Regions from separate parts of the Enterocloster lavalensis genome, predicted to be linked through region 2. Evidence: predicted binding sites of a transcription regulator. Region 2 holds the regulator's gene; each other region holds the start of a gene.

Region 1 (3,266 bases), 2.5 Mb from region 2:
ATCCCCTATTTAAAACGTCTGGGGGTCAACGCGGTGGAGCTGATGCCCGTATTTGAGTTCGACGAGACCATGGGCGGTCGGGAGGTGAACGGCCAAAAGCTGCTGGACTACTGGGGGTACAATACGGTGGGATTTTTCGCGCCCAACACCAGCTACACCGCCGGTCTGGAGTACAACCGGGAGGGGACGGAGTTCAAGAACCTCATCCGCACCCTGCACGAGAATGGCATCGAGGTGATCCTGGACGTGGTGTTCAACCACACCGCCGAGGGCAATGAAAAGGGGCCGGTGATCTCCTTTAAGGGGTTTGACAATAACATCTACTACATGCTGACGCCTGACGGCTACTATTACAACTTCAGCGGCTGCGGCAACACGCTCAACTGCAATCACCCAATCGTGCAGCAGATGATCGTGGAATGCCTGCGCTACTGGACCGTGGACTACCGGGTGGACGGCTTCCGGTTTGATTTGGCCAGCATTCTGGGGCGGAACGAGGACGGCTCTCCTATGAACAATCCGCCCCTGCTGCAGCGCCTGGCCTTTGACCCCATTCTGGGAAATGTAAAGCTGATCGCCGAGGCCTGGGATGCGGGCGGACTCTACCAGGTGGGGACCTTTCCGGCCTGGAAGCGCTGGGCCGAGTGGAACGGAAAATACCGGGATACCCTGCGGGAGTTCTTAAAGGGCGGAACCTGGGCGGCCCGGGAGGCAGCCAGGCGGATCACCGGCTCCGGGGACCTCTACAACGGCCACTATGCGGGCTACAATTCCTCGGTGAATTTCATCACCTGCCACGACGGCTTCACCCTCTACGACCTGTACGCCTATAACGAAAAGCACAACCAGGAGAACGGCTGGGGGAATACCGACGGCACGGACGACAACCGCAGCTGGAACTGCGGCGCAGAGGGGCCGACGGACGACAAAGAGGTGCTGGGTCTGCGTTTCCGCATGATGCGCAACGCCTGCGCGGTGCTGATGTGCAGCCGCGGCACGCCCATGTTTTTTGCCGGGGACGAGTTCGGTAACACGCAGCTTGGCAACAACAACGCCTACTGCCAGGACAACGAGATTTCCTGGCTCAACTGGGATCTGCTCAAGGAAAATGAGGACCTGTTCGACTTTTTCCGCTTTATGATCCGCTTCCGCAGGAGCCATCCGGCGATCCGGAGGGATCTGCCCGGCGCGGTCTGCGGCCTGCCCGCCCTGACCGTGTACGGAAACGGCGGCGGGAACCGGGTGGACGACGGCACCGCCGCCCTGGGAATTCTCTACGCCGGATATGACCGGAAGCGGGGGCAAGACGACGTGGTTTACCTGGCCGTCAACGTCTACTGGGAGGATGTGAACATTCAGCTGCCGGAGCTGCCCAGGTATCTGGCCTGGTACGCGGTTGTGAACACCGCGGGGGACGGGCAGAGCCGTTTCTGCTACCGCTGCGGAGAGCGTAGCAGGGTAGACTCCGGCTTTCTGATGCGGCCCCGTTCCGTAGCCGTGTTCACGGCGAACGGCAACCAGTGACAGCGGAAAAAGGTGTTGAATTTTATTTATTAGCACTCATTTTGATTGAGTGCTAATTTTTTGTTGACTTTTTCATTGGATGGTACTAAAATGTAGAATAAAGGGTTCCGGGTGTGGAATCTCTGACAAGAACGAAAAGAAAGAGGCGTATAAGATATGGCTAAGAAAGGCAGTTTATCCATTACCAGTGAGAACATATTTCCGGTGATCAAAAAGTGGCTGTATTCCGACCACGATATTTTCTACCGCGAGTTGGTCAGCAACGGCTGCGATGCAATTACCAAGCTGAAAAAGCTGGAGCTGATCGGAGAGTACGAGAGACCGGAGGATATGGATTACAAGATTCAGGTTTCCGTCAACCCCAATGAAAAGACCATCAAGGTCACGGACAACGGCCTGGGTATGACCGAGGACGAGATCGACAAATACATCAACCAGATCGCATTTTCCGGCGTCCAGGATTTCCTGGAAAAATACAAGGACAAAGCCAACGAGGATCAGATTATCGGTCATTTCGGCCTGGGCTTCTACTCCGCGTTTATGGTGGCCGACAAGGTGACCATCGATACCCTTTCCTATCAGAAGGACGCCAAGCCCGTGCACTGGGAGTCCGAGGGCGGCATCAACTTTGAGATGGCCGAGAGCGGCAAGGAGCAGGTGGGAACCACCATCACCCTGTATCTGAATGAGGACAGCCACGAGTTCTGCAACGAGTACCGGGCCAGGGAAGTTCTGGACAAGTATTGCGCGTTCATGCCCGTACCGATTTTCCTGGACAACGAGACCGCAGAGCCGCAGTATGAGACCATTGAGAAGGACGAGCTGACGGACAAGGACACCATCGTGGAGACTGTGGTGGAGCCGGCCAAAACCGAGGAAAAGGAGAATGAGGACGGCACCAAGGAGACCGTGGAGGTGGAGCCCTCCCGGGAGAAGTACAAGATTTTAAAGCGCCCGGTGGCGTTAAACGACGTGAGCCCGCTGTGGAACAAGCACCCCAACGAGTGCACCGCAGAGGATTACAAGGCGTTTTACCGCAAGGTGTTTATGGATTACAAGGAGCCCCTGTTCTGGATCCATTTGAATATGGACTATCCCTTCAACTTAAAGGGCATCCTGTATTTCCCAAAGATCAACATGGAGTACGACAGCCTGGAGGGCACCATCAAGCTGTACAACAATCAGGTGTTTATCGCGGACAACATCAAAGAGGTGATTCCGGAGTTCCTGATGCTGCTCAAGGGTGTGATCGACTGCCCGGATCTGCCGCTTAACGTGTCCAGAAGCGCGCTGCAGAACGACGGCTTTGTGAAGAAGATTTCCGACTACATCACCAAGAAGGTGGCGGACAAGCTGTCCGGCATGTGCAAGACGGACCGTGAAAATTATGAAAAATATTGGGATGATATTGCACCTTTCATCAAATTCGGGTATATTAAGGATGAGAAATTTGCAGAGAAGATGGGAGATTATATCCTGTTCAAGAATCTGGATGGCAAGTATCTGACCTTTACGGACTGCCTGGAGGAGAATAAGGAGAAGCACGAGAACACGATTTTCTACGTGACCAACGAGAAGGAGCAGAGCCAGTATATCAACCTGTTCCGCCAGGAGGGAATCGACGCGGTGCTGCTTCCCCACAACATCGACAGCCCCTTTATCAGCCACATGGAGCAGAAGCACGAGGGTGTGAAGTTCCTGCGCATCGATACGGACTTGAACGCCGCTTTCAAGGAGGAAGT
Region 2 (3,266 bases):
AGAAAATAGACAAAAATATTACAGAAATATAAAATATTTACAAAATGCATAAGTTGTGTCCGCAGCACAAAACACTGTGTCCGCGATTTGCGGATTTGCAAATTCCGTAAAAAGGCTCCGAAAAGCCAAAATTCTTCGGACGGTTTCCCGCGTTTTTTGTACCCAACGATTACCCGCAGGCTGCGCCAGCGGCCCATTACATTCAAACAAAACAGAGCAGCTGTCCGTCCGGCTCGGTGCCGGAGGCCAGCTGCTCTGCAGCGTTTCATACAATATTCAATTTTAAAATGGTATCATCAGTCGGCCCGGAATACCTCCGCGGTGTACATGCCGGCGGCCAGCGCTTCATCGTGGGTCGCATAGTAGATATCCAGCTTCCTGCCGTTCACAGCGGAGCCCATATCCTCCACGGTGTAGACGGTGCCGTCAATCAGAAGCTTGGTTCCCAGCGGAAACAGGTTCAAATCCGCGGAGATCGTGTGATTCGGCTGGGGCGTGGTGCCGGAGTAGGTCAGGTTGTGTCCTTCGGAACAGGCGTCGCACCCGCAGTAACCTGTGATGGTGAAGGTCCCCAGGGACTCGCCGCTGTTTTTGTCCGGTTCCTGGTTTTTCACCGCGCCGGGGCCGGCGTCCACGTACGCGTCGTCCTCGTCGAACCGGACCTGGCTTTTGCCGGAACCGGTACTGGTAATATGAAGTGTCCCGTTATCCTCCGGGGCGTCAGCTTCGTTTGCTACCGTGACATTCGTTCCAACAGCTGCGTTTTCCCCGGCGGACTGTACCGTCTCCGGGCGGGGCTCCACCACGCTGCCCTGGGCGCCGTAGGCGGGAAGGGTAAACAGCATGCAGGCGGCCAGCGTCACGGCTGCAAGAACCTTATTCGATTTAATTCGCATATGTTTGCCTCGCATTCTCAATGAATCGACAGTTAATATGTGTATTTAACATTATATTACAAAATTGTTAAATGTCAAGTAAAAGTCGTTAAGTGGGATTTACAAAATTGTGAAAAATGGGAAAAGAACCCTGGAAATTAGTGGATTTTCATGGAAAAGTGGGGGAGAAAGCCATAGATATAGGGGGATGGTGGGAGAAAGTTACAGGATATGCCTTATTTACAGCAGGGGGAATACCGGCGGCAGGCGAAAAGGTTATAAAATTTTTAGAAATGCATATTGACAAATAAATTAAAAAGGAATATATTATGAAATGTAGATGTTAGCACTCTGAAGAGTTGAGTGCTAATAACAAGCGGAAAGGCGGTGCAGGTATGGCGATGGAACTGGATGACCGGAAAGTCACAATTTTAAAAGCGATCATCAAGACTTACCTGGAAACGGGGGAGCCGGTGGGTTCCAGAACCATTTCCAAGTATTCCGATTTAAAGCTGAGTTCCGCCACGATCCGCAATGAGATGTCCGATCTTGAGGACATGGGTTACATTATCCAGCCGCACACGTCGGCGGGGAGAATTCCCTCCGACAAGGGCTATCGTTTCTATGTGGACCAGATTGAACTGGAAAAGGACAACGAGGTCATGGAGTTCAAGGAGATGATGGTCCAGAAGGTCGACAAGCTGGAGCTGGTGCTCAGGCGGATGGCCCAGGTCCTGGCCAGCAACACCAATTACGCGGCCATGATCAGCGGACCCAGCTACCATAAGACCAAGCTGAAGTTTATCCAGCTCTCCAAGATGGAGGAGCGCAAGCTTTTGGTGGTCGTGGTGGTGGAAGGAAACATTATCAAGAACACGATGATCGACATCAGCGATAACCTGACGGACGAGGAGCTGTTGAATCTGAACATACTCCTCAACAGCAGCTTAAACGGGCTGACCATCGAGGAGATCAACCTGGATGTGATCAGCAAGCTGAAGGTTGACGCCGGCGCCCACCGGGAGGTGGTGGAGCTGGTACTCAACGAGGTGGCCGAGGCCATACGGGCCGGCGGTGAGGACCTGCAGATTTACACCAGCGGCGCCACCAACATATTTAAGTACCCGGAGCTCTCCGAGGGCGACAAGGCCAGCCGGCTGATCGGAACGCTGGAGCACCAGGAGGTGCTGCAGGAGTTCGTGGCCGAGGTAAACGCCAACTCGGACGGCGATTCAGGGATTCAGGTATATATCGGAGACGAGACTCCGGTTCAGTCCATGAAGGATTGCAGCGTGGTCACCGCCAATTACGATTTGGGTGGCGGTCTGCGCGGAACCATCGGGATTATCGGACCCAAGCGGATGGATTATGAGAAGGTGCTCAGAACCATGCAGAATCTCATGAACCAACTGGACGGGGCGTTTAAAAAGGATGAAAGGTGATAGACGGTGAACAGCGAGGACATGAATAAGGATGAGATGAACCAACAGACAGCCGGGGGACCGGAAAACGAAGCGCCTGAGACAGTGAATGAGGCGGACGGAGCGAACGCCGCAGAGCAGAGTCAGGAAATGACGCAGGAGAGCGCGGCAGCGGAAAATGGAAGCGCGCCGGAGAACGCCGGTGAGGCCGAGGATCAGAACGGCGGCGCCAAGGAAGAGAAGAAGGGATTCTTCAAGAAAAAGAAAGATCCGCGGGATGAAAAGATCGAGGAGCTGACCGACCGTGTGAAACGGCAGATGGCGGAATTCGAGAACTTCCGCAAGCGGACCGAAAAGGAAAAGTCCAGCATGTATGAGATGGGCGCACGGGACATCATCGAGCGGATTTTGCCCGTGGTTGACAACTTTGAGAGAGGGTTGGCCTCCATACCGGAAGAAGCAAAAGCCACCCCGTTTGCGGACGGCATGGAGAAGATATATAAGCAGTTCCAGAAAACACTGGAGGAGGCCGGCGTGAAAGCCATCGAGGCCGTGGGCCAGGAATTCGACCCCAACTTCCACAACGCGGTGATGCACGTGGACGACGAGAGCCTGGGCGAGAACGTGGTGGCCGAGGAACTGTTAAAGGGTTACATGTACCGCGACACCGTGGTACGTCACAGCATGGTAAAAGTGGCCAATTAATGAACCATTTACGATAGAGATCAGAGACGACAAATAATCAGGAGGAAAAAACGATGAGCAAGATAATTGGAATTGACTTAGGTACAACAAACAGCTGCGTAGCCGTGATGGAGGGCGGAAAGCCCACCGTTATCGCCAACGCCGAGGGCGTGCGCACAACGCCGTCCGTAGTAGCTTTTACAAAGACAGGAGAGAGACTGGTGGGCGAGCCTGCAAAGCGTCAGGCCGTTACCAACGCCGACAAGACCATCTCCTCCATTAAGCG
Region 3 (3,266 bases), 180 kb from region 2:
AACCGGAGCCAACCAAAAGCTGCTCCCCCAGGATATCCGCGCTTTCAGCAGCCTGTTCGAGAACGCGGGCTACTGTCTGCTCCAGACGGAAGTCCCGGTGGAGGCGGTTCGGGAGGCGGCTGAGATCGCCCGGAAAAACGGGGTCAAAAACATTTTAAAACCGGCCGCCATCAACCGGATCACGCCGGATCTCATGCAGTATATCGATATCTTTGTGCCCAACCGCAAGGAGGCTGAGCTTTTGTGTCCGCAGATCGCGGACGTGGAGGGAAGGGCGGAGCATTTTCTGCAGATGGGAGCGGAAACTGTGATCATTACATTGGGACACCGGGGCTGTTATGTGAAGGCGCCGGACTTTACCGGGTATCTGCCTGCGGCGGATTTCACGCCGGTGGATACAACGGGGGCGGCGGATGCGTTTATCGCGGCGCTGGCAGTGTATCTCTCCGCGGGGTACGGGACGGAGAAAGCGGCGCGGATTGCAAGTTATGCGGCGGGATTCTGCGTGTCACGGCAGGGGGTGATTCCGGCATTGATTGATCGGAATTCTTTGGAGGGGGTTGTTAGGAGGATGGAGGACTGGGGATTTTGATGCATCCGTTCGTGAGAGGCGGGGACGCGGGGCTGGAGGTTCCGGATTCCGCGGTGGGAGAGTCTAAGGGGCGAGGGGCGCAAAAAGCCGGGCACCGCTCCGAGCTCCAGCGCCGGCCTGATGCCGGCCCCTCCGCCTACGCTTTACTCCGGGCGTGGAACGCCCTGCGTAATCCCGGCTTTTTCCACCCCTCGCCCCTAAGACTCTCCGAACCGCTCCACAGTCACCTCCATCCCCGCGTCCCCGCCTCTCACCCACTACGTTTTCTGCCAGCCGCCACCGCTTCTGGTGGAGGACGGAAAATTGCTGGCTGTAGGTTGCTTTGTTTCGTAAATATATTGGTGGGCGGAGGCCCTTTTTTATTTTGGGCAAGGCTTCGCGGAGCTCCTTTTGTTATGGCCGGGAATGCCAGGCCATGGCGGGGGAGGGGTTCGGGGGCGTGTGGAGGGGAGTCAATGGTGCTTAGGTACCGGCAGTGCAAAAGAAGGGGGCAAAAGCTTGCCTCAAAGCAAGCTTTTGAGTGGACCTGAACAGCGTATTCCTTCAGGAATACGGTGTGAATGTCCACGGTACCCCTTCTTTTGTGCTGTCGGGACCTTAGCAACATGACTTCCCAGAACTCGCCGCCGAACCCCTCCCCCGCCATGGGCGTACTTTCCAGCATCTCTCCCCCCCCCCCATTAAAATATAAAGAAACTCTAAACTTTCAAAAAATTAGCACTCACCTCTTGACAGTGCTAACAATCGTGCTATAATAAGGGCATGAAAAGGAAATACCGATACCAACCAAGGAGGAATTATCGATGATGCTGATACCCAGAAGAAATTATGGACTGAATTTATTTGATGAATTTTTCAATGATCCCTTCTTTACCGGAAGCCGGGAGAAGGCGGAGGAGCCTAAGAATCTGCCGGTTATGAGAACCGATATCCGCGAGAAGGACGGGAATTATCTGCTGGACGTTGAACTGCCCGGCTATTCGAAAGAAGATATCCGCATTGAGCTGAAGGACGGTTACCTGACCATCACCGCTCAGGCCAGCGTGGATAGCGACGAGCAGGCCAAGGTCAGCTATATTCACAGAGAGCGCTATACCGGCTCCTGCAAGAGAAGCTTCTATGTGGGCGAACAGCTCCGCCAGGAGGATATTCACGCAGCCTTTACCAACGGCGTGCTGCGCCTGACCGTTCCCAAGGACGCCCCCAAGGCGGTGGAGGAAGCGCCCAAGTATATCTCCATCAACTGATTACATTTTATATCAATGACATGTTAGCCACCATTATTACTCCTATCCCCCTATTCACACTTTAACATAGATGAAGCCATAGAAAAAAGGTTCTGCCAGGACGTAAGCAGAACCTTTTTCTATGGCTTCATCTTCTATTATTTGGCCTCCGGTATCGTCCGATCCATAATCTTCACCATAGCCGTAAACGTATTTTCATTGTAGCACACGTCAAACTCGTCCCCCGGCCTGCTCAAAATCCGCCGGATGCTCATCATGCCGAGGCCGCCGTCCTTTTTGCTGGAGAGAATCTTTCCGCCGCTCTGTTTGATCTGGCCGTTGTAGGAGTTTTCCACCATCATCATCATGTGGTCCTCCATCCATCGGGCCTGCAGATGGATAAACCGGTTTTCCCGCAGGCGACGGCAGGCTTCCAGGGCATTTTCCAGCAGGTTTCCGATGACGATGCAGAGCGTTAAGTCGTCCACCGGCACCCGGGCGGACAGGTCCAGCCGGGCCTCAAATTCCACGCCGTCCTGGCGGGCCCTGGCCGCGTACTCCTGCAGCAGGCCGTTGACCGACTGGTTCTGGCAGAACACCATTTCCGCCGCGGTGTCCAGCTCCCGCTGCAGATTCTGGAGGTAACGGGTCTGGTCCTCCTTGTCCATGTTCAGCAGCGCATGGATATGGTGGCGGAAATCGTGCCGGATGATGCGCACCTGCTCGATGTAGTCCAGGGTCTGGTTGTAATGCTCCCGCTGCTGGCTGATCAGCTGCCTGGCAAACCGCAGCTCCTCCTCCGTTTTCCGGCGGCCCACAATCTCCAGGGTGCTGCTGAGAATCATCACGTAGAGCACCAGGATCATGGCACACAGGGCCATAAAAAACAGCACGTCCTCCATCCCCCGCCCGGCCAGGGACCGGGGCGAGAAAATGGTGTTGATGCCGATGAACAGAATCACCAGGGACACCGACGGATAAGTGAGGAGAAGGGTGCCGGAGCGGTTGGACAGTTGGGAAAAGAGCTGTTCCACCACCGACTTGAGCCAGAAACGCACGAACAGACAGAACCCGACGGCAAAGATCAGGGACACGATCACGCCGATCTGCCCCAGGGTCAGGCCGGTCCTGCCCGCCAGCGCCCGGGCCGCGATCTCATTTAAGGGCAGGCTGAGCACGGCGAACAGCCAGGCCGATACGTACAAAAAGGCTTTCTTCAGCAGACCGCCTTTGAAGAACACCAGCAGCACCAGGAAAAACAGGCAGGAGAAAATTCCACGGAACGTCAGAAACGCCCTGGGATCGATGTGGAACACCGACTCCATGGACACCATCAGGACCCAGAGGTACGCCGAGACGGCGGCAATATTTTCTTTGTTCTTATGTTTTGGTTCCATGCACATGAAAATGGGCATCATGCGCACGGCCAGATTGATCAGGTCCTGGAA

The links. The regulator HrcA, encoded in region 2, represses chaperone genes, less so after heat shock. The targets are predictions, from matches to a motif close to TGTTAGCACTCNNNNNNNNNGAGTGCTAACA.
Region 1: htpG (molecular chaperone HtpG) is a predicted target of HrcA. The motif match lies at 1,552-1,582, and genes of this name have one in related genera.
Region 3: ACK2JC_RS23360 (Hsp20/alpha crystallin family protein) is a predicted target of HrcA. The motif match lies at 1,305-1,335, and genes of this name have one in related genera.

The regions. Positions count from the first base shown of each region.
Region 1 covers NZ_CP176637.1:1,045,101-1,048,366, reverse strand. The annotation lists gene glgX (glycogen debranching protein GlgX) at 1-1,524, shown strand, start outside; gene htpG (molecular chaperone HtpG) at 1,681-3,266, shown strand, end outside.
Region 2 covers NZ_CP176637.1:5,019,701-5,022,966, forward strand. The annotation lists gene ACK2JC_RS22465 (3D domain-containing protein) at 297-896, opposite strand; gene ACK2JC_RS22470 (hypothetical protein) at 1,013-1,186, shown strand; gene hrcA (heat-inducible transcriptional repressor HrcA) at 1,271-2,317, shown strand; gene grpE (nucleotide exchange factor GrpE) at 2,339-3,001, shown strand; gene dnaK (molecular chaperone DnaK) at 3,055-3,266, shown strand, end outside.
Region 3 covers NZ_CP176637.1:5,196,757-5,200,022, reverse strand. The annotation lists gene ACK2JC_RS23365 (PfkB family carbohydrate kinase) at 1-592, shown strand, start outside; gene ACK2JC_RS23360 (Hsp20/alpha crystallin family protein) at 1,396-1,839, shown strand; gene ACK2JC_RS23355 (GHKL domain-containing protein) at 1,977-3,266, opposite strand, start outside.